4 regions of the Arthrobacter sp. B0427-1-12 genome follow, and region 1 is predicted to be linked to each of the others. Evidence: riboswitches for the same ligand, from Rfam matches in the RefSeq annotation. Region 1 holds a riboswitch; each other region holds the start of a gene.
What was found. Region 1 has a riboswitch for S-adenosylmethionine ahead of acs (acetate--CoA ligase). Riboswitches for the same ligand answer to the same signal wherever they lie in the genome.
Positions count from the first base shown of each region.

Region 2: another riboswitch for S-adenosylmethionine. It lies ahead of AC5RWU_RS15415 (bifunctional o-acetylhomoserine/o-acetylserine sulfhydrylase); the one in region 1 lies ahead of acs (acetate--CoA ligase).
Region 3: another riboswitch for S-adenosylmethionine. It lies ahead of AC5RWU_RS00310 (MFS transporter); the one in region 1 lies ahead of acs (acetate--CoA ligase).
Region 4: another riboswitch for S-adenosylmethionine. It lies ahead of AC5RWU_RS09200 (flavin reductase family protein); the one in region 1 lies ahead of acs (acetate--CoA ligase).

Region 1 covers NZ_JBNHIC010000004.1:89,293-93,930, reverse strand. The annotation lists gene AC5RWU_RS04910 (methionine ABC transporter permease) at 43-708, opposite strand; gene AC5RWU_RS04905 (methionine ABC transporter ATP-binding protein) at 701-1,489, opposite strand; SAM riboswitch class I at 1,644-1,745, opposite strand; gene AC5RWU_RS04900 (CoA-binding protein) at 1,836-2,252, opposite strand; SAM riboswitch class I at 2,383-2,484, shown strand; gene acs (acetate--CoA ligase) at 2,646-4,613, shown strand; gene sfnG (dimethylsulfone monooxygenase SfnG) at 4,618-4,638, shown strand, end outside.
Region 2 covers NZ_JBNHIC010000026.1:35,351-39,988, reverse strand. The annotation lists gene AC5RWU_RS15425 (alpha/beta hydrolase) at 1-34, opposite strand, end outside; gene metX (homoserine O-acetyltransferase MetX) at 123-1,223, opposite strand; gene AC5RWU_RS15415 (bifunctional o-acetylhomoserine/o-acetylserine sulfhydrylase) at 1,370-2,686, opposite strand; SAM riboswitch class IV at 2,745-2,860, opposite strand; gene AC5RWU_RS15410 (VOC family protein) at 3,038-3,676, shown strand; gene AC5RWU_RS15405 (CPBP family intramembrane glutamic endopeptidase) at 3,673-4,482, opposite strand; gene AC5RWU_RS15400 (formimidoylglutamate deiminase) at 4,521-4,638, opposite strand, start outside.
Region 3 covers NZ_JBNHIC010000001.1:57,706-62,343, reverse strand. The annotation lists gene AC5RWU_RS00320 (cytochrome P450) at 1-283, shown strand, start outside; gene bioD (dethiobiotin synthase) at 283-1,047, shown strand; gene AC5RWU_RS00310 (MFS transporter) at 1,205-2,554, opposite strand; SAM riboswitch class IV at 2,592-2,714, opposite strand; partial or broken gene AC5RWU_RS00305 (FAD-binding oxidoreductase) at 2,857-3,366, shown strand; gene AC5RWU_RS00300 (FAD-binding oxidoreductase) at 3,762-4,253, shown strand; gene AC5RWU_RS00295 (hypothetical protein) at 4,343-4,477, opposite strand; gene AC5RWU_RS00290 (GntP family permease) at 4,633-4,638, opposite strand, start outside.
Region 4 covers NZ_JBNHIC010000011.1:39,908-44,545, reverse strand. The annotation lists gene ppsA (phosphoenolpyruvate synthase) at 1-156, shown strand, start outside; gene AC5RWU_RS09210 (aromatic ring-opening dioxygenase LigA) at 250-723, opposite strand; gene AC5RWU_RS09205 (MFS transporter) at 895-2,175, opposite strand; gene AC5RWU_RS09200 (flavin reductase family protein) at 2,186-2,692, opposite strand; SAM riboswitch class IV at 2,748-2,871, opposite strand; gene AC5RWU_RS09195 (LLM class flavin-dependent oxidoreductase) at 2,906-3,952, opposite strand; gene AC5RWU_RS09190 (amino acid permease) at 4,034-4,638, opposite strand, start outside.

The sequences.
Region 1 (4,638 bases):
TGGTCCCCTTGAAAGTGGTGCGGGTGAAAATTTCGAAGGCGGCTAGAGCCGTTTGTCCAGCCTGCGGGCGATGAACGATCCGCCGATCTGCACGATCTGGACCAGCACAATCATCAGCACGATCGCCGCGATCATCAGCCCGGTTTCGTAACGGTAGTAGCCGTAGCGGATGGCGAAGTCACCGATGCCGCCGCCGCCGACCAGGCCAGCCATCGCCGAGTAGGAGATGAAGCTGACCGTCATGATGGTGATGGAACCGACCAGTGCGGGCTTGGCTTCCACCAGCAGCACGTCCCGGACGATCTGAAGGCGGCTGGCACCCATGGAGCGGGCCGCTTCCACGACGCCGGTCCCCAGCTGGGAGAGGTTCTGCTCCACGAACCGGGCAAAGTACGGGATCGCGTTGATGGTCAGCGGGACGATCACTGCGGCGGTACCGATGGTCGTCCCCACGATCAGCCTGGTCAGCGGGATGATCGCAATCAGCAGGATCAGGAACGGGAAGGACCGGATCAGGTTCACCAGGCCGTCGATGACCCGGTGCAGCTTCGGCTTGTGCTTCAGGCCGTTGGGGCCGATGGAGTACAGCAGCACCCCCAGCGGCGTGCCCAGCAGGACGGCCAGCGGGATGGCCACCAGCAGCATGGTGAGGGTCTCGCCCATGGCGGCGACAATTTCCGGCCAGACCTCGATGATGCGCTCAAGCACTGGCCAGCTCCCCCGGCCGGTGGATGCGCTCGAGCTCGATGTCGTCGGAAATCAGGTAGCGGCCAATCGAGGTGCCGGGCGAGAAACCCGGCCGGTCCAGTTCGGCCAGGTCGAACTGCTCGACCACCCGTCCGTCCTCCATCACGGCCACGTTGTCGGCGATGGCCTTGATGACGTTCATTTCGTGCGTGACCACCACGATGGTGATGCCGAACTTCGCGTTGACGTCGCTGAGGTACTGCAGCACGGAGGCTGTGGTTCTGGGGTCGACGGCGGAGGTCGGCTCGTCGCAGAGCAGCACCTTGGGCTCGGTGGCCAGGGCGCGGGCGATCGCGACGCGCTGCTTCTGGCCGCCGGAGAGCTTGGCGGGGTAGGTCTTCGCCTTGTCAGCCAGGTCAACAATCGCCAGCGCCTCGGCCGCGCGGCGCCGCCGCTCGGCCGGTCCCACACCCGCGAACTTCAGGGACAGCTCGACGTTCTGCTGGGCGGTGAGGTTGTTGAGCAGATTGAAGTGCTGGAAGATCATGCCGATGTCGTGGCGCTTGGTGCGCAGTTCGGGGTCGGACAGCTCCACCAGGTCCACGCCGTCCACCAGCACCCGCCCGGAGGTGGGCCGCTCGAGCAGGTTGATGTTGCGCAGCAGGGTCGACTTGCCGGCTCCGGAGAAGCCGATGATCCCCTGGATGCTGCCCCGCGGGATGTGCAGCGAGATGTTGTCGACGGCGGTGAATTCGCCGGCATCCGCCCGGAAGACAGTCGAGACGTTCTGGATGTCTATCACTGGGCACCGCCGTTGCCGGGCGCTGCCGCTGTTGTTGGTATCACGTCGATCTCCTTGGGTCTAAGCCCGAGAAGAGGCGCGCCGCCGTCGCCAAAGGAACCCCTGGCCGGCGCGGATACGGGCGCGGTCAGGGAGACCAACGAAAGCAGTTGCTTCTCCATCGGTCCTGGCAGTAGCACCCTGCTCCCTTGGCAAAAACGGGAGGGGGTTGCTGCGGCGTCGTCGATCCAGGTCTCTCGGCCGCTCGGGATGGTTACGCACCCATTCAAAAGCCGGACCCGTCAAAAAGCGAATAAGTTACGTCACATCCCGTAACGGGGCTTCAGGGCCGCAGGTCAGCGGCCAATCACAGCCCGAACCGCGGCGCCTCGATGGCCGGGCAGGTGTCCATCACTACCTCAAGGCCGGCGTCCTTGGCGCGCTGGGCGGCCGCTTCATCGATGACGCCCAGCTGCAGCCAGACCGCTTTCGCGCCCACGGCGATGGCTTCGTCCACCAGCGGCCCCACCTTCTGTGAGTTGACGAAGAAGTCGACGACGTCGATCCCGCCGGGGACGTCCGCGAGCTTTTTGTAGCCTCTTTGCCCGTGGACGTCGTCGCCCTTAAGGCTCACCGGAACGATCTGCATGCCCAGCCCGTCCATCAGGTATTTGGAGACTCCCAGCGCAACGCGGCGCGGATTGTTGGAAAGTCCGACGATGGCCCAGCGGCCGGGGGCCGTCAGCAGTCTGCGGATGACCTCAGGATCATTTTCGTGTGCCACGTTCTGCCTCCAGCAGCCTGGTCCGGTACGCAATCAACAGGGCCAGACTACGCCTTGCGGAAAGGGTGCGGAGAGGTCGGTTTGTTACGCCGATTTGCTCCGGGGCCGCCGTGTCCCGTTTCATTGGAGGTGACCATCCCGAGCGGCCGAGAGACCTGGATCGACGACGCCGCAGCAACCCTCTGATGCTTCACAGCCATCAGCAAGGTGCTACTGCCAGGACCGATGGAGTGTGCTTTATGCCTGAATTTGCCGCATCCCGCGCCGCCGCGGCCTTCCCTGCCCTGCCGTCCCGCAGGCGGCCGCCGTCGATGCGAATGTGCAGCTGCAGTTCCGCGCGCGCGTGACGCGCCCCCGCATCTTCCGCACCACCACAAAGGACCAGCACACCCTATGACTGCCATCGCCGCGCAGAGCACTTCCGCCGCTGACGTCGCCACCGAAACCGAACGGATCGCCTTCTGGGAGGAGGCGGCCCGCAGGCTGCAGTGGGAAACGCCGTGGCATACGCCCCACACCTGGGAGCCGGCCCGGCCCACCGGGGGGATTAATGACGACGGCGAACCCCACCTTAGTGTGCCGAAGATCGAGTGGTTCTCCGGGGGCACGCTGAACGTCGCCGTCAACTGCGTCGACCGGCATGTCGCCGCGGGCCGCGGAGACAAAGTGGCGCTGCACTTCGAAGGCGAGCCCGGCGACCGCCGCTCCATCACCTACGCCGAACTCCAGAAGGAAGTCTCCCAGGCCGCCAACGCACTGCTGGCGCTGGGCATCACCAAGGGCGACCGTGTGGTCATCTACCTGCCGGTGATTCCCGAAACCGTCATCATCACCCTGGCCGTGGCCCGGATCGGCGCCATCCACTCGCTGGTCTTCGGCGGTTTTTCCGCCGAAGCACTGAAGTTCCGGGTCGAAGACACCCGCGCCAAGCTGCTGGTCACCACGGACGGCCAGTTCCGCCGCGGCCAGGCCGTCCCGGTCAAAGCCAACGCGGACGAAGCCGTCTCCGGCGACAACGCAATCGAGCATGTGCTGGTGGTCAACCGCACCGGTCACACCGACGTTGCATGGGTCGAGGGCCGGGACATCTGGTGGCACGAGGTCGTCGACACCGCCTCCGAGGTCCACGAACCGGAGGCGTTCGACGCCGAAACGCCGCTGTTCATCATGTACACCTCCGGCACCACCGGCAAGCCCAAGGGCCTGGTCCACACCTCCGGCGGCTACCTGACGCAGGCCTCCTGGAGCTACGAGTACCTCTTCAGCAATCCGGATCCGGCGCAGCGGGAGAAGGACGTCCACTGGTGCACCGCGGACCTGGCCTGGGTCACGGCGCACACGTACGAGATCTACGGACCGCTGTCCAACGGCGTCACCCAGGTGATCTACGAAGGCACCCCGAACACTCCCCATCCAGGCCGGCACTTCGAAATCATCGAACGTTACGGCGTCACCAGCTACTACACCGCGCCGACGCTGGTGCGGTCCCTGATGGGCTGGTTCCCCGACGGCGTACCGGCGGATTACGACCTCTCCTCCATCCGCCTGCTGGGCACCGTCGGGGAGGCCACCAACCCGGAGGCATGGCGCTGGTTCCGCGGGAACATCGGCCGCAACGAAGTGCCGATGATCGATACCTGGTGGCAGTCGGAGACCGGCGCGACGATCCTCTCCCCCCGCCAGACGGACACGGTGTTCAAGCCCGGCTGCGCGACGCGTGCGCTTCCGGGTGTGGGCACCAAGATCGTGGACGACGACGGCGCACCGGTTGCGCCGGGCGTCCAGGGTTACATCGTGGTGGACCAGACCGGTCCTGCGATGGCCCGCACCGTGTGGGGCAACCCCCAGCGCTACCTCGATTCCTACTGGCGCAAGTACGCGGAACAGGGCTGGTTCCTGGCTGGCGACGGCGCGAAGTACGACGAGGATGGGGATACCTGGATCCTGGGCCGGGTCGACGACGTCCTCAACGTCTCCGGCCACCGCCTCTCCACCATCGAAATCGAATCCGCCCTCGTCTCCCACCCGTGGGTCGTCGAAGCAGGCGTTGCCCCCGTAGCCGATCCCAAAACCGGCCACGCCATCGCCGCCTTCGTCGTGCTGACGGATGCCGGCAAGGCGCAGGACCATGCGAAGATCGTCACCGCCCTCCGCAACCACGTCGCCAAGGAGATCGGCCCGATCGCCAAGCCGGCCGCCGTCGTCGTAGTTCCGGACGTCCCCAAGACACGCTCCGGCAAGATCATGCGCCGCCTGCTCACCCAGTTGTACGAAGGCACGGCCCTCGGCGACACCACATCGCTCCAGAACGAACCCGCAATTGCCGGCATCGCCGCTGCCCTGGCCGACCAAAGGAAGTAACGCCATGACCACTCCCCAGATCGAC
Region 2 (4,638 bases), on a different contig from region 1:
TGGTGGTGGGTTGCCAGGATGCGGTTTCAGTCATGCCGTCCATTGTTCCACAACCCTAGTTGAAGCTTCAACAATTACCACCCTGGCGGCGACGGTCCTGGCCAAAAACGATCCTGACCTGCTCAGGCGCGGGGGAACATGGCCCGCTCGAGCTCGTCGCCCAGCTGGTGGATCTCGGTCAGGAAGCCGTCATGGCCGATCGGCGCCTCGATGATGTGCACGGGGACATCGCCGGGCAGGGCGGCAGCCAGTTCCTCCGACTGGGATGGGAAGTAGAGCCGGTCCGAGGCCACGGCGGCGATGAAGAATTCCGCGGTCGCTCCGGCCACCGCCTCCTGCAGCGAACCACGGCCGCGGGTCACGTCATGGCTCATCAGCGCCTCGGTGAGCACGATGTAGCTGTTCGCATCGAAGCGGTGCGCCAGCTTCCTGGCCTGGTGGTCCAGATAGCTTTCAACCCCGTAGCGGCCACGCTCGGCCGAGCGTTGGGCGCCGAGCGGTGCCTCGTCGCCCTGGGCATTGCGTCCGAAGCGCATGCCCAGCTCCTCTTCCGTGCGGTAGGTGATGTGGGCGATGCGGCGGGCCAGGCCCAGCCCCTCCACCGGCGGCTCGCCGCCGTAGTAGTCGCCGCCGGCGAAGTGCCGGTCCTGCCGGATGGCCAGGACCTGAGCCTGTGCGAACGCGATCTGCTCCGCGGTGCTGGCCGCGCCGCAGGCGATGACGCCGCAGTGCTCCACCCGGTCCGGGAAGGTCACACCCCATTCAAGCGCACGGGCGCCGCCCATCGACCCTCCGATCACCGCGCGCCAGCGCGGGATGCCCAGCTGGTCGGCCAGCAGGGCCTCCGCCCGCACGGAATCGCGGATGGTCACGAACGGGAAGCGTGACCCCCAGGGCCGGCCCTCCGGATCCGCGGAAGCGGGACCGGTGGAGCCGTAGCAGCCGCCGAGCATGTTGACCGAGACCACGAAGTAGCGATCCGTATCCACCGTCTTTCCGGGGCCGACAAGCACGTCCCACCAGCCGGCCTCCTCCGCCTCGCCCTGAGCCACGTGCGAGCTGCCGGTCAGCGCATGCTCGATAAGCACTGCGTTGGAAGCATCCTCGTTGAGGGTGCCCCAGGTTTCATAGGCCAGCTCCACCTCCGGCAGGTAGCCGCCGGTCTCCAGCTGGAATTCGCCAATGGAGGCGGTCAGGAGCGTCCCGTCCGGGACGCGCCGCAGGCCGGCGGGGTCAATGGTGCGTTCCGGCTCAGCCGCCGGCTGCGCCTCCTGCGGATACGGCAAAACCCGGGACGGAGCTTCCGTCCCAGGTCCGCCGCGGAACACGGTATTCGCTACGGTTGTACGTTCCTGTGGTTGCACTGCTGTCACGCTTGTTTTGCCGCCCTAAATCCTGCATCCAAATCAGCAAGGATATCGTCGATGTGTTCGATTCCGACCGCCAGCCGCACCAGCCCGGGAGTGACTCCCGCGGCAAGCTGTTCGGCTTCGGTCAGCTGGCTGTGGGTCGTGGACGCCGGATGGATGACCAGCGACCGCACATCTCCAACATTAGCCACATGCGAATGCAGCTCCAGCGCATCCACGAACCGCTTGCCGGCCTCCACGCCGCCGGCGATGTTGAAGGACACGATCGCGCCGGTGCCCTTCGGACCGTACTTGAGCCCCCGCTCGTACCACGGGCTGGAAGGCAGGCCGGCATACGCAACCGACTCGACGGCGTCGTGTTTCTGCAGCCACTCGGCAACCTGCTTGGCGTTGGACACATGCCGTTCGACCCGCAGGCTCAGTGTTTCCAGGCCCTGGGCAATCAGGAAGGCATTGAACGGCGAGACCGCCGATCCCAGGTCGCGCAGCAGCTGGACGCGCGCCTTCAGGATGTAGGACAGGTTGGCGCCCAGCGGGCTGCCCTCCCCCAGGTCGCGGGCATAGACCAGGCCGTTGTAGCTCTCATCCGGGGTGTTGAAACCGGGGAACCTCTCCGGATCGGCACCGTAGTTGAACCGGCCCGAATCGACGATGACGCCGGCAATGGAGGTGCCGTGGCCGCCCAGGTACTTGGTCGCCGAATGGACCACGACGTCGGCACCCCACTCGATCGGCCGGATCAGGTACGGCGTGGCCAGGGTATTGTCCACGATCAGCGGCACGCCTGCCTCGTGGGCAATTGCGCTGATGCCTTCAAGGTCCAGCACGTCCTGCCGCGGGTTGGAGACCACCTCGCCGAAGAAGGCCTTGGTATTCGGGCGGACCGCAGCCCGCCATTCGTCCAGGTTGTCCGGATCGGAAACGAACGTCGTCTCGACGCCGAGCTTCTTCAGGGTGTGCTTGAACAGGTTCTGGGTTCCGCCGTAGAGGCTGGGGCTGGCCACGATATGGTCGCCCGCTTCGGCGACGTTCAGGATCGCGAAGGACGCTGCGGCCTGCCCGGAGGACAGCAGCAGGGCACCTACGCCGCCTTCGAGGTCCGCGATCCGCGTTTCCACCGCTTCAGTCGTGGGATTGCCGATGCGGGTGTAGATCGGCGCCAGTTCGGCCAGGGCGAAGCGGTTGGCCGCACTCTCCGCACTCGGAAAGACAAAGGACGTGGTCTGGTAGATCGGCAAGGCCCGCGCCCCCGTGGCGGAGTCCGGCTCCTGGCCAATGTGGATCTGGCGCGTTTCGAATGACCATTTATTGGACATAGCGTCCCTTTCCGTTTTGGGCCGCATGTATCCAGCTGGCTGTGCCAGGTGGGTGTGAGGCCCGCGCTTGCGGCGTATCTTGTGATACCCGCCTGGTCTTCACCCGGGGCACCCCACCGCGGTTGGAGGGTTGCCGGCCAGCAAGCCGGGGCTTATTTGCTGGCACTCATGACCTGGATCCAGTGTCCTGAGGGAGCCCGACGGTCCGCAACAATGTGACGCGATGTGAACCTGCAGCAGCGCACGCTACATTTCGGACGCGCGTAACAAAAGATTCCTCCAGGCGACGGGAACGATTCACTTAGGCTCGCCTTAGTCGAGAGCCAGATCACAAAGTGCAAATATGTCCGTATGCGCCTGGACCATGTTTCTTATGCCTGTGAACCTGACGGTCTGGCGGCCACCGCCGACCGCATCGCCGACCAGCTCGGCATCAAGCCCGTCAAGGGCGGAATCCATCCCCGTTTCGGTACCCGGAACATGATTTTCTCGCTCACCAACGGGCAGTACCTCGACGTCCTCGAGGTACTGGACCATCCCGTGTCCGACAAGGCTCCCTTCGGCCAGGCCGTGCGTGCGCGCTCCGAAGCGGGCGGCGGCTGGATGGGCTGGTGCGTCGCCGTTGACGACCTGGCCCCGTTCGAAAAGCGCCTGGGCCGCAACGCCGTCCCCGGCAACCGCAAGTTCCCGGACGGCCGCGAGCTGCTCTGGCAGCAGATCGGCATCAAGGGCCTGATCGCGGACCCGCAGGTTCCGTTCATGGTCAAGTGGGAAAGCGATCCTTCCCTGCACCCGTCCAACGCCTTCCCGGCCACGGTGCGGTTGGCATCGATGACGATCGCCGGCTCGGCCGAACGGGTGACCGAATGGCTGGGCACCCCGGTGGAGCATCCGCTGGACGACGTGAAGGTGGACTGGATCGCGCCGAACGGCACGCCCGGCATTGTTTCCGTCACGTTTGACACGGCCAACGGCTTGGTGACGATTTAGCTGCCGATGCCGATCGCCGGACCGAAGAGGGCATAGCCAACGAAGCCGGCGATATCGAGGAGCGCGTGGGCCACGACCAGTGGTATCACGCGCTTCGTCTTTAAGTAGGCATAGCCGAAAATGAGGCCCATCAGGACATTGCCGATGAACGGGCCGAACCCCTGGTAGAGGTGGTAGCTGCCACGGATCAGCGCGCTGACGACGACGGTCGTCGGCACCGCCCAGCCGAACCTGCCGAAGCGGTCGAAGAGGTAGGCCACCACGATGACCTCCTCCAGCACGGCGTGGCGCAGCGCCGACAGGATCAGCACCGGCAGGGTCCACCAGTAGGTGTCCAGTGCGGTGGGCACGATCGCCGTCGTCAACCCGAGTGCGCGGCCGGCGGCATAGACGCCCAGCGTGCCCGCTCCGATCACCGCCGCCAGCCCGAAACCCAGCCCGAAGTCCACCGCCGGCCGCGCAAAGGTAAAGCCGATCCGCCGGAACGCGGACCGGCCCGGCTCCGTCATGAGGAACAGCACCAGGGCCACCGGCACCAACGTAAAGACGATGTCCAGCAGCTGGTAGGTCAGGTCGAAGTACTGGCGGTCGTTCAGGCCGGGGTTGAGCGTGGTGGTCTGTCCGGACAGCGGACCCTGGGTGAGCTTGTCCAGCAGGTTGACCACTGCGTAGACGGCCGACTGTCCCAGCGAAAGCCCCAGGACAATGAGGACCTCCGCCCGCAGCCCGGCCAGGCTGCGGGGCCGCTCCAGCTGCCGGGCCCCGATGGACGATCCCGTGGATGATGACGGCTGATCACTGTGCATGCGTACTATCTTGCCTGCTGCTTGACTGCAGCGATCGCTTACCTGCACTGGCCAGGCGGCCGCAGTGCTCCGATCGCATCCCGCAACAGGTCCGCCGGGTCGCCCAGGGTCTCATGAATGCCGTTGCGGGCCACGATCCTGCCGCCGATGGAGACC
Region 3 (4,638 bases), on a different contig from region 1:
CCACCATCCGGCCGGCGCCGGCCCCACTGCGTATTCGCTGGCCTTCGGCCACGGGCTGCACCGCTGCCTCGGCGCCCGCCTGGCGGAGCTCGAGACGGTGCTGGTGCTGGAGGAAACCGCCCGCGCCCTGCCGGACCTGGTCCTGACCGGCCCCGAACCGGAATGGCTGCGGCTGCTGTCCTTCCAGGCACCGCTGGCCGTGACCGTCACCGGCACCGGCACCGGAACCGGAACCGCAACGGGAACCGCCGGGTCCCGGCCGGCCATGGCGGGGCGGTCCTGATGCCCGCTTCCCCGGCCGCACGAGCACCCGGGCTTCCCCGGATCGTGGTGGTCACCGGCACCGACACCGGGGTGGGCAAGACCATGACGACGGCAGCGCTGGCCGCCGCCCTCACCTCGCCGGCATGGGGCAGCCGGACGGTGGCCGCCTACAAGCCGGCCCAAACCGGAGTCGAGGACGGCGAGCCTGGCGACTCGGACGAAGTGCGGCGCCTGGCCGGCCTGGCGGCGGTTTCCGACGGCGCCCGGCTGCGGGCACCGATGGCCCCGGTGGCCGCCGCCCTCCGCGAGGACGCCCGGCTGCCCGGCCTGGAGGTTCATGTGGACCGGATCCGGCAGCTCGCCGCAACCCACAACCACGTGCTGGTGGAGGGCGCCGGCGGCTTGCTGGTCGAACTGGACTCGGCCAGGCATACGCTGGCGGACCTCGCGGCGGACCTCAGCGGCGGGGCCGGCACCCGCTCCGACCCGCCATCCGCCCTGACCGTAGGCGTCATCGTCGTCGCCCGCAGCGGCCTGGGAACCCTCAACCACTGCCTGCTCACACTGGAGGCGCTGGACCGGCGCGGGCTGGCGGTGGCGGGCGTGGTGATCGGCGCGTGGCCCGAGGAACCGGACGAGGTGGAAGCCAGCAATGCCGAGTACCTGCGCGGCCTGCACGTGCCGCTGGCCGGTGCCATCCCCGCCGGCGCGCCCGCTCTGGAGCCCCGCGTCTTCCAAAGCCTCGCCCCGCAATGGCTCAGTGGGCTCGCCCCCTCCCGCTGACCTGCCCCCGTTCACTCCGCAGCACACGTTCATTTAAGCGCCCATTCGTGCGTTTCGCGCAAAGTCAGCGGGAGGGGAAGGTGCATTAAATGACGACGCCGGCACTTAGGTTCCGTCTGCCGGGGGAACCCGAGTGCCGGCGTCGAGCCTGAGGGCGTCAGGCGGCGACGCGCCGCTCTGCCAGCGCCGCCCGCTCCTGGACGGCCGGGTCCTTCGCGGCCAGCGCCGCCCAGGTGGTCAGGCCGGCCAGCAGCACCAGGTAGCCGCAGATCAGCCACGGCTCGTTGCCGCCCAGCTCCAGCAGGGACGCGGCGATGAACGGGGTCAGGCCGCCGGAGAGCACGGTGCCCACCTGGTAGCCGAAGGAGACGCCGCTGTAGCGCAGGTGCACGGGGAACTGCTCCGCGAACCAGGCCGCCTGCGGTCCGTAGATGGAATCGTGCAGCAGGTTCATGCCCACGATCATCACCAGCGGCAGCAGCACCAGCGGCCCATTATCCAGGAACCAGAAGAACGGCCAGATGAATGCGGCTATGCCGACGGCGCTGCTCACGGCGATCCGGCGCCGGCCCACCTTGTCCGAGAGCCAGCCCCAGAACGGGCCGGAGATGATGCCCAGCGCGGAAACGATCAGGATGGCGGTCAGGCCGGCGGCGCTGTCGTCGCGGCGTTCTTTCAGGTAGCTGAGGATGTAGACGGTGAGGAGGAAGAACAGTGCCGGCTGGGCCAGGCGCAGGCCGATGGTGATCAGGATGGCCCGCGGGTGTTCGCGCAGCACTCGCTTGACCGGCCAGGCCTCCACCTGCTTCTCCTCCTTGAGTTCCTTGAACTCCGGTGCGTCATCCACGCCCAGGCGGATCACCAGGCCCACCACCACCAGCACGGCGGAGAGCAGGAACGGGATGCGCCAGCCGAAGGCGGCGAACTGCTCGGCGCCCAGCACCGACTGGGTCACCGCGAAGGCACCCGTGGCCAGCAGCATGCCCGCGGCGGAGCCGATCTGGGTGAAGCTGCCGAAGAAACCGCGCAGGTGGCTCGGCGCGTGCTCGACGGACAGCAGGGCGGAACCGCCCCACTCGGCGCCGGCGGACAGGCCCTGCAGCAGGCGCAGCAGCACCAGGCCGACGACGGCGAACCAGCCCGCCTGCGCGAAGGTCGGCAGCAGGCCGATCGCCGTGGAGGCGATGCCCATGGTCAGCAGCGAGATCACCAGCAGCGACTTGCGGCCGATCCGGTCGCCCAGCTGGCCGGCCACGATGCCGCCAACGGGGCGGGCGAAGAAGCCCACCGCGAAGGTGGCGAAGGAGGCCAGGATGCCACCGATCGGCGTGGAGGACGGGAAGAACTGCTGGTTGAAGATCAGCGCGGCGGCTGTGCCGTAGAGGTAGAAGTCGTACCACTCGATAGTGGTGCCGACGAACGCGGAGGACAGCACCCGCTTCTTGCGGGCGATGTGGGTACCGATGCTCTCAGGGCGCTCCCCGACAGCGGGCAGTGTTGCAGTCATGGTGGACCTTCAAGGCTCGCGGCGCCCGCGGAACGATGCGCCATACTTACGCGCCCGATCCTGCGCCGGGTCCGCGTCGAATCGTCACCTGGGGCACCCCACTACAGCGGCGAGGGTTGCCGTCCAGCCGGCCAGGGCCTTGTGGCTGGAACTCTTGATTCTGGTACCGATTCTGCAGGGCAGGTCCGTCACACTGCAAAATCCGCCGTCCCTGACGGTAATGCTTCGCAACACTTTCGATTCGGAAACCGGACCGTGCTAGGGGCTTGTGCCCTGCAGCAGGTCGTAGGAATGTGGACTCCATGCCGGCACATCCAAGCGAGGACGCATCAATGTCGATCAATCTGGTTCCCGATCTCCCCGACGCTTTCGCCGCGCTGCCCCGCTTTACCCGGGATCCCGCCGACCTTGAACTCGTCCGCACCGACCGCTCCGGCTATGTGCCCCCGACGCTGCCCGACGGCGTCGTGCTGGCCGAGTCCCTCCAGGATGTGGTGGATACCCTCCGCGCGGCCAGCGCCCACCGGCTGCCGGTGGTGCCCCGCGGGGCCGGCACCGGCCTGGCCGCCGGCGCCTCGGCGCAGGCCGGGGAGATCGTGCTGGACGTCAGCCGGATGAACCGGATCCTGCGCATCGACCCGGTGGAGCAGCTCGCCGTCGTCGAACCCGGCGTCCTGAACGCCGAACTGAACGCGGCCGCCGCCGAATTCGGACTCTTCTATGCCCCGGATCCGGCCAGCACGCTCTACTGCTCCATCGGCGGCAATATCGCCACCAATGCCGGCGGCATGCGCTGCGCCAAGTATGGCGTGACCCGCGAGTCCGTCCTGGCCCTGAAAGTTGTCCTGGCCGACGGCCGCGTGCTGGTTACCGGCACCGAAACCATTAAGGCCGTGACCGGCTACGACATGAACGCCCTGTTCATCGGCTCCGAAGGCACCCTCGGCGTCGTCGTCGAGGCGACCCTACGGCTGCGGCCGATGCCGGTGGCCACTGCGACCGTCGCCGCCTACTTCCGCGATGTTGAAAGCGCAGCCGCGGCGGCCTCCGCCGTCGTCGCCGCGCGGGCCACCCCGGCGTTACTGGAACTGGTCGACGGACCCACCCTAGGGGCCATCGATCTGGCCACGGGCACGGACCACCGGCAGCGCGGCGGTGCCTTCCTGCTGGCCCAGACGGACGTTTCGGTGCCGAAATCGAGCGCGACGTGGTGCTCAAGGCCATCGAACCGTTCGCCGAATCCGTCTTCGTCCCCCAGGACCCGGTCCAGGCGGAAGCGCTGGTGCAGGCACGCCGGGATGCGATCCCGTCGCTCCAACAACTGGGGCGCACCTCCATCGGCGACGTCGGCGTGCCGCGGAACCGGCTGGCCGAGATCGTCACCGGCATCCAGGAGATTTCCCGGGACACCGGGGTCAGGATCTACACGATTGCCCACGCCGCCGACGGCAACCTGCACCCGATGATCGTCGTCGAACCCGGGGAGTCGATCACCACCGGCGCCCCGAAGGAGGCGCTGGGACGCATGTTCGAACTCGCCCGGTCCCTGGGCGGGACGCTGACCGGTGAGCACGGCGTCGGCCTGCTCAAGCAGGACTGGGTCACCGCCGAGGTCGGCGACCTCTCCCGCGAACTGCAGCACCGCATCAAGGCGGCCCTGGACCCGCTGAACATCCTCAACCCAGGCAAGGCGATCTAAAGCAGCGGTTTCCCGTCAAAGTCCGACGGCGGCACTCGCCGGAGTGCCGCCGTCGGGCTTCTGTGCGGTTCAGCCGGTGCCGGCTGCCCTCAGCGCTTCTTCATGCGGGCGACCGGATCCGCGGACGCATCCGTGGCGCCCTTGGCCCGCTTCTCCGCGCGGCGCTGCTTGATGGATTTGGTCGGTTTCTTGTGTTCGTCCCGGTGCGGGGTCTTGTCAGGCATGGTGCTCTCCAACGGCGGATTCCAGGGGGCTGCGTGTGCCGTCCGCGCCGTCCCGAATTGAACAATACGCCGGTTCTGCACAGATGCAACGGGTTCCCGACCGCATCCTGTTCTTCCTCAGTTCCCGGGGCTGGCCGGTCCCAACGGTGGCCCTGTCAGAG
Region 4 (4,638 bases), on a different contig from region 1:
AAGTACGTGGGCATCTGTGGCCAGGGACCCAGCGACCACCCGGACTTTGCCGAATGGCTGGTCGACGAGGGCATCGAATCCGTGTCGCTGAACCCGGACACCGTGGTGGATACCTGGGTGCGGCTGGCCGGTTCCAAGGAAGCCTCCGCCGTCTAGCCTGACGCGGCGCGCGGGCGCCCCGGAAGTATCCGGGGCGTCCGCGCTGGGCCACCCCTCACACCCGCTCTGCGGAACGGTTTATGTACTCGTTTACGTACTGCGCAGGACCTGCCCGGCCGCGCGCAGTGCCAGGCCGGTCAGTACCAGCATCAGCCCGGCGCCGAAGGCAAAGAGCGCCAGGCCAAACGCCACCACGGAGGTGAACAGCGACGCCCGCAGGAATGATGCCGTCATGACGGTCTGGCGCTCGGGGTCATCCTGTTCCATTTCGCCATAGGTCCTGCCGCCGGTGGCTTCGAGGGAATGTTTGTTGATCACGCCGGCCTGGATGAAGGCGTCGATCGGGCCATTGACCTGCTCGCCGGCGAACATCGGGGCATCTGCGGAGATGGGGATTCTTTCGTCGGCCAACTGGGAGCTGACGATGCCCCAGGTAATGCCGCCGCCGATGATCATGAGCGCACCGACAATGATGCTGATGAGTCCGATCAGACGGATCGTTGTCGCCTTGTGGCTGCGTTGTTCGGGGGTTAAATGCACTCCGCTTGTGGTTTCGTGTGCCATGAGGATCACTCGCTTGTGGGGGACGGATAGTTATCCGGCCGCAGAGTCAGCGGTGCCGGCATGCGGCCTACTTCAAGTATAGGAACCGCTCTAGGTTAGGACCCCTTCGGAGCGGCTCTTCTTGCCCCGCTGGGTCGGCAGCCCCCGCACGAAAAACGCATTTGTGGTGCGTCAATCGCGGAGTGAACGTTGGTGTTCGCCGACGAAGCGGTTCCGGCCCGCCCGGTAGCCGAACACTGCAGCCAGCGCACCCACCGCCAGGAACATGATGCCGGCGGCGGTGAACCCTCCGGTTCCGGCATACAGCTGACCCACCAGCAGAGTCCCGGAGGATCCGACACCGTAGCCCACGCCCTGCATCATGCCGGACAGATGCGCAGCCGTGTGGCTGTCCCGGGTGCGGAGCATGATCATGGTCAGTGCCACCGCGGTCAGGCTTCCCTGCCCCAGTCCCAGCAGCCCGGTCCACACCCAGATCAGCTCCAGCGGGCCGAAGATGCTCAATGCGAAACCGCCGCCGGTCATCAGCGCCACGGCCACGTTGAGCGCGCGCTGGTCCCGCAGTCGGGCTGCCAGTGCCGGCGCGAACAGCGATCCGGTCATCTGCAGCACGATCGAAACGGCCACAATGGCCCCGGCTGTGCCGCCGTCGATCCCGCGGTCCCGCAGGATCGGCGCTAGCCAGGTGAAGACGCTGAAGGACATCATCGCCTGCAGCACCATGAAGACGGTCACCTGCCAGGCGGTCGCCGAGCGCCAGACATTCGGTCCGGAGACCGCGACGGTGTGCCGGCCGTGATGCCGCCTCAGGGCGATGGGCGCAAACAGCAGCACGACGGCGGCAGCCGGGAGTGCCCAGAAGGCCAGCGATAACTCCCACGAGCCGGTGGCGGCATAGACCGGGTAGGTGAAGCCCGCACCGAGGGCGGCGGAGGCACACATGGCGGTGGTGTAGAGTCCGCCCATCAGTCCCAGCCGGTGCTGGAAATCCCGCTTGACGACGCCGGGCAGCAGCACATTGCCGACGGCGATGGCCGCGCCGCAGGCGCCGGTGCCGAGCATCAGTGCGGGCAGATGGCCGGCGCCGGGAACTTCCAGCCCGCGTGCGGCCAGTCCGGCCGTCAGCACGATCATTGCGCCGAGCAGGACCCGCTCGGCGCCGAAGCGCCGGGCCAGCCCCGGTGCCAGCGGGGCGAAGACACCCAGGAAGGTCACCGGGACCGTGGTCAGGACGGTAACCGCCAAGGCCGGCAGTCCGGTGGCGGCCGTGACCTCGGCCAGCACCGCGGAGAAGCTGGAGAACAGGGTCCTCAGGTTGAGTCCGATCAGCACCAGGCAGATGCCCAGATAAATGAGTCCCCGCCGACTCCTGATCTGGGTGGGTTCCGGTGCCGGAACCTCGTCAACCTCGGCGTCGACCAACAATTCGGGATCGCGGGGGCCTGGGGTCATGCAACGAACACTATACGAATGCCGGCTGCTCCAGCCGGCGGAACTCCGAACCGTGGAAGACCAGCGGCTCGTGGGCACCGTCATGCGTGGAGAAGCCGTGCACGCGCAGCAGCACCACCTGGTGGTCGCCCGCCGGGACCTCATTCTCCACCGAACAGTCCAGCCACAGGGCGGCCTGCTCCAGGAAGACCGCACCGCCGTCGGACGTGTGCAGTTCGAGGCCGGCGAAACGATCACCGGTCCGGGACGCGATCTGGCGGCAGACGCCGTCGTGCTCTGTTCCGAGGATGGAGACCCCGATGCGGTCAGCGCCTCGCAGCACCGGCCACGTCCGTGAGGTGTTCTGAACGGCGAACATGACCAGCGGCGGTTCCATCGAAACGCCCACGGTGAAGGAGGACGCCACAATACCGTTCGGCGCCCCGTCAATCTGCGCGCACAGCGCGGCAATGCCGGACGGGAAGCGGCCGAAGGCCTGACGCAGGGCGGCGGGCTGCAGGTCGTTGGTCAAAGACATGGAAGACTCCTGGCTTCGCGCACTTGATGGCGGCTCCGGGCCTGGGGCACGAAGAGCGCCGTACTTGCCTGCGCAGGTTCCTTCGCCCCGCGCGGGCCGAATCATCACCTGGAGCACCCCACTACAGCGAGAGGGTTGCCGTCCAACCAGCCAGGGCTTATGCGTTGGAGCTCATGATTCTGGCATCCAGACTAGGATCGCCTTAGTTCCAGGTCAAACATTGGACACACTTCGTAACCCCAGCTCCTTCTGCACCACGGGCATCACCTCGGTCGCCAGCAGCTCCACCGAACGCGCGGTTTCCGCGAACGGCAGCCCACCCAGGCCGACCTGGGCCATGTAGCGGTCGATGCCCAGGGCCTCATGGATCACCATGATCTTCTCGATCACTTCCTGCGGGCTGCCCACCAGCAGTCCCCCGCCCGGCTCGGTCCACAGGTCGAAGGTCTGCCGCGGGAAGTGGCCCGCGGGCCGGGGCATGTTCTGCTCGAAGTACGCCTTGTAGTAGGGATAGAAGGTGTCCCGGGCCTGCTGCGAGGTGCCGCCGACGTAGAAGTGGCCGCCGGCACCCACGGCGAGGCGGCCGGCGTCGTGCCCGTTGGCGGCGGCTGTCTGCCGGTAGTAGTCGACCAGCCGCACAAAGTGCTGGGGCCCGGACAGCAGCGCCACATACAGCGGCAGGCCCAGCCGGCCCGCGCGCTCAAAGCTGGCCGGCGTGCCGCCGACGCCCACCCAGACGGGCAGCTGCTCCTGCAGTGGTCGTGGGGCGATCTCCGCGTTCTGCAGCGACTGCGTGTGGCGGCCGGTCCAGGTGAGGTTGCGGTTTTCCCGCAGCGCCACCAGCATCTTCAGCTTTTCCTCGAACAGCTCGTCGTAGTCCGCCAGGTCATAGCCAAACAGCGGGTAGGACTCGATGAACGCACCGCGGCCGGCGAAGATCTCCGCCCGCCCGTCCGAGATCAGGTCCAGGGTGGCGAACTGCTCGAACAGGCGCACCGGGTCCTGGGTGGACAGTACAGTGACGGCCGTAGCCAGCCGCAGCTTCGTGGTCTCGCGGGCGATCGCGGCCAGCACGATTTCCGGGGCGGAAAGGGCGAAGTCGTGGCGGTGGTGCTCGCCGAGACCGAGAAAGGAAATACCTGACTGATCCGCAATCTTGGCCAGCTCGATCAGCTCGGTGAGCCGCTGGTGCGGGGACAGTCCGACGCCGGTGCCTGCGTTGCGGGTCAGCTCGCCGAAGGTGAAGATGCCGAATTCCATGGTGCTCCCTGGCTGGTGGATGGTTTCGGCTTCCAGTTTACTTGAAGTGTCAAGTTTACCGTGGGTTCTCTCGGCGCTCGCTCAGTCCAGCGGCCGCCGGTGGTGCAGCAGCCCGTGGTGGCCGTGCCGCGGACTGTGCGGGTTCATCAGCGAGTGCCTGCGGCCGTAGAACCAGTACAGGACAAGGCCGATGACCAGCCAGATACCGAACCGCGCCCAGGTTTGCCAGTCGAGCTGCAGCATCAGGAAGCCGGAGGCCAGCACGCCGAATGCGGGCGCCACCGGCATGAGCGGCAGGCGGAAGGTCCGGGGCACCTCCGGGCGGGTGCGGCGCAGGACGATGACGGCCACGCACACCACAACGAACGCCGCCAGGATCCCGATGTTGGTCAGGTCCGCGACCGCACGGATGGGAAACACACCGGCCAGGAAAGCTGCGGCAATGCCGGCGATCCAGGTGACCCGCTGCGGTGTGCCGTGCTTGTCGGTGGCGGAGAACCAGATGGGCAGCAGACCGTCCCGGCTCATTGCGAACCAGACCCGGGTGACGCCCAGCAGGAAGGTCAGCATCACTGTCAGGATGGAGAGCACTGCGAAGGCGGAGATGATCGTGGCGATCACGGGCAGCCCAACGTTCTGGAACGCGGAGGCGAATCCCGCCGTAGGGCTGATGTCCGTGTAGTTCT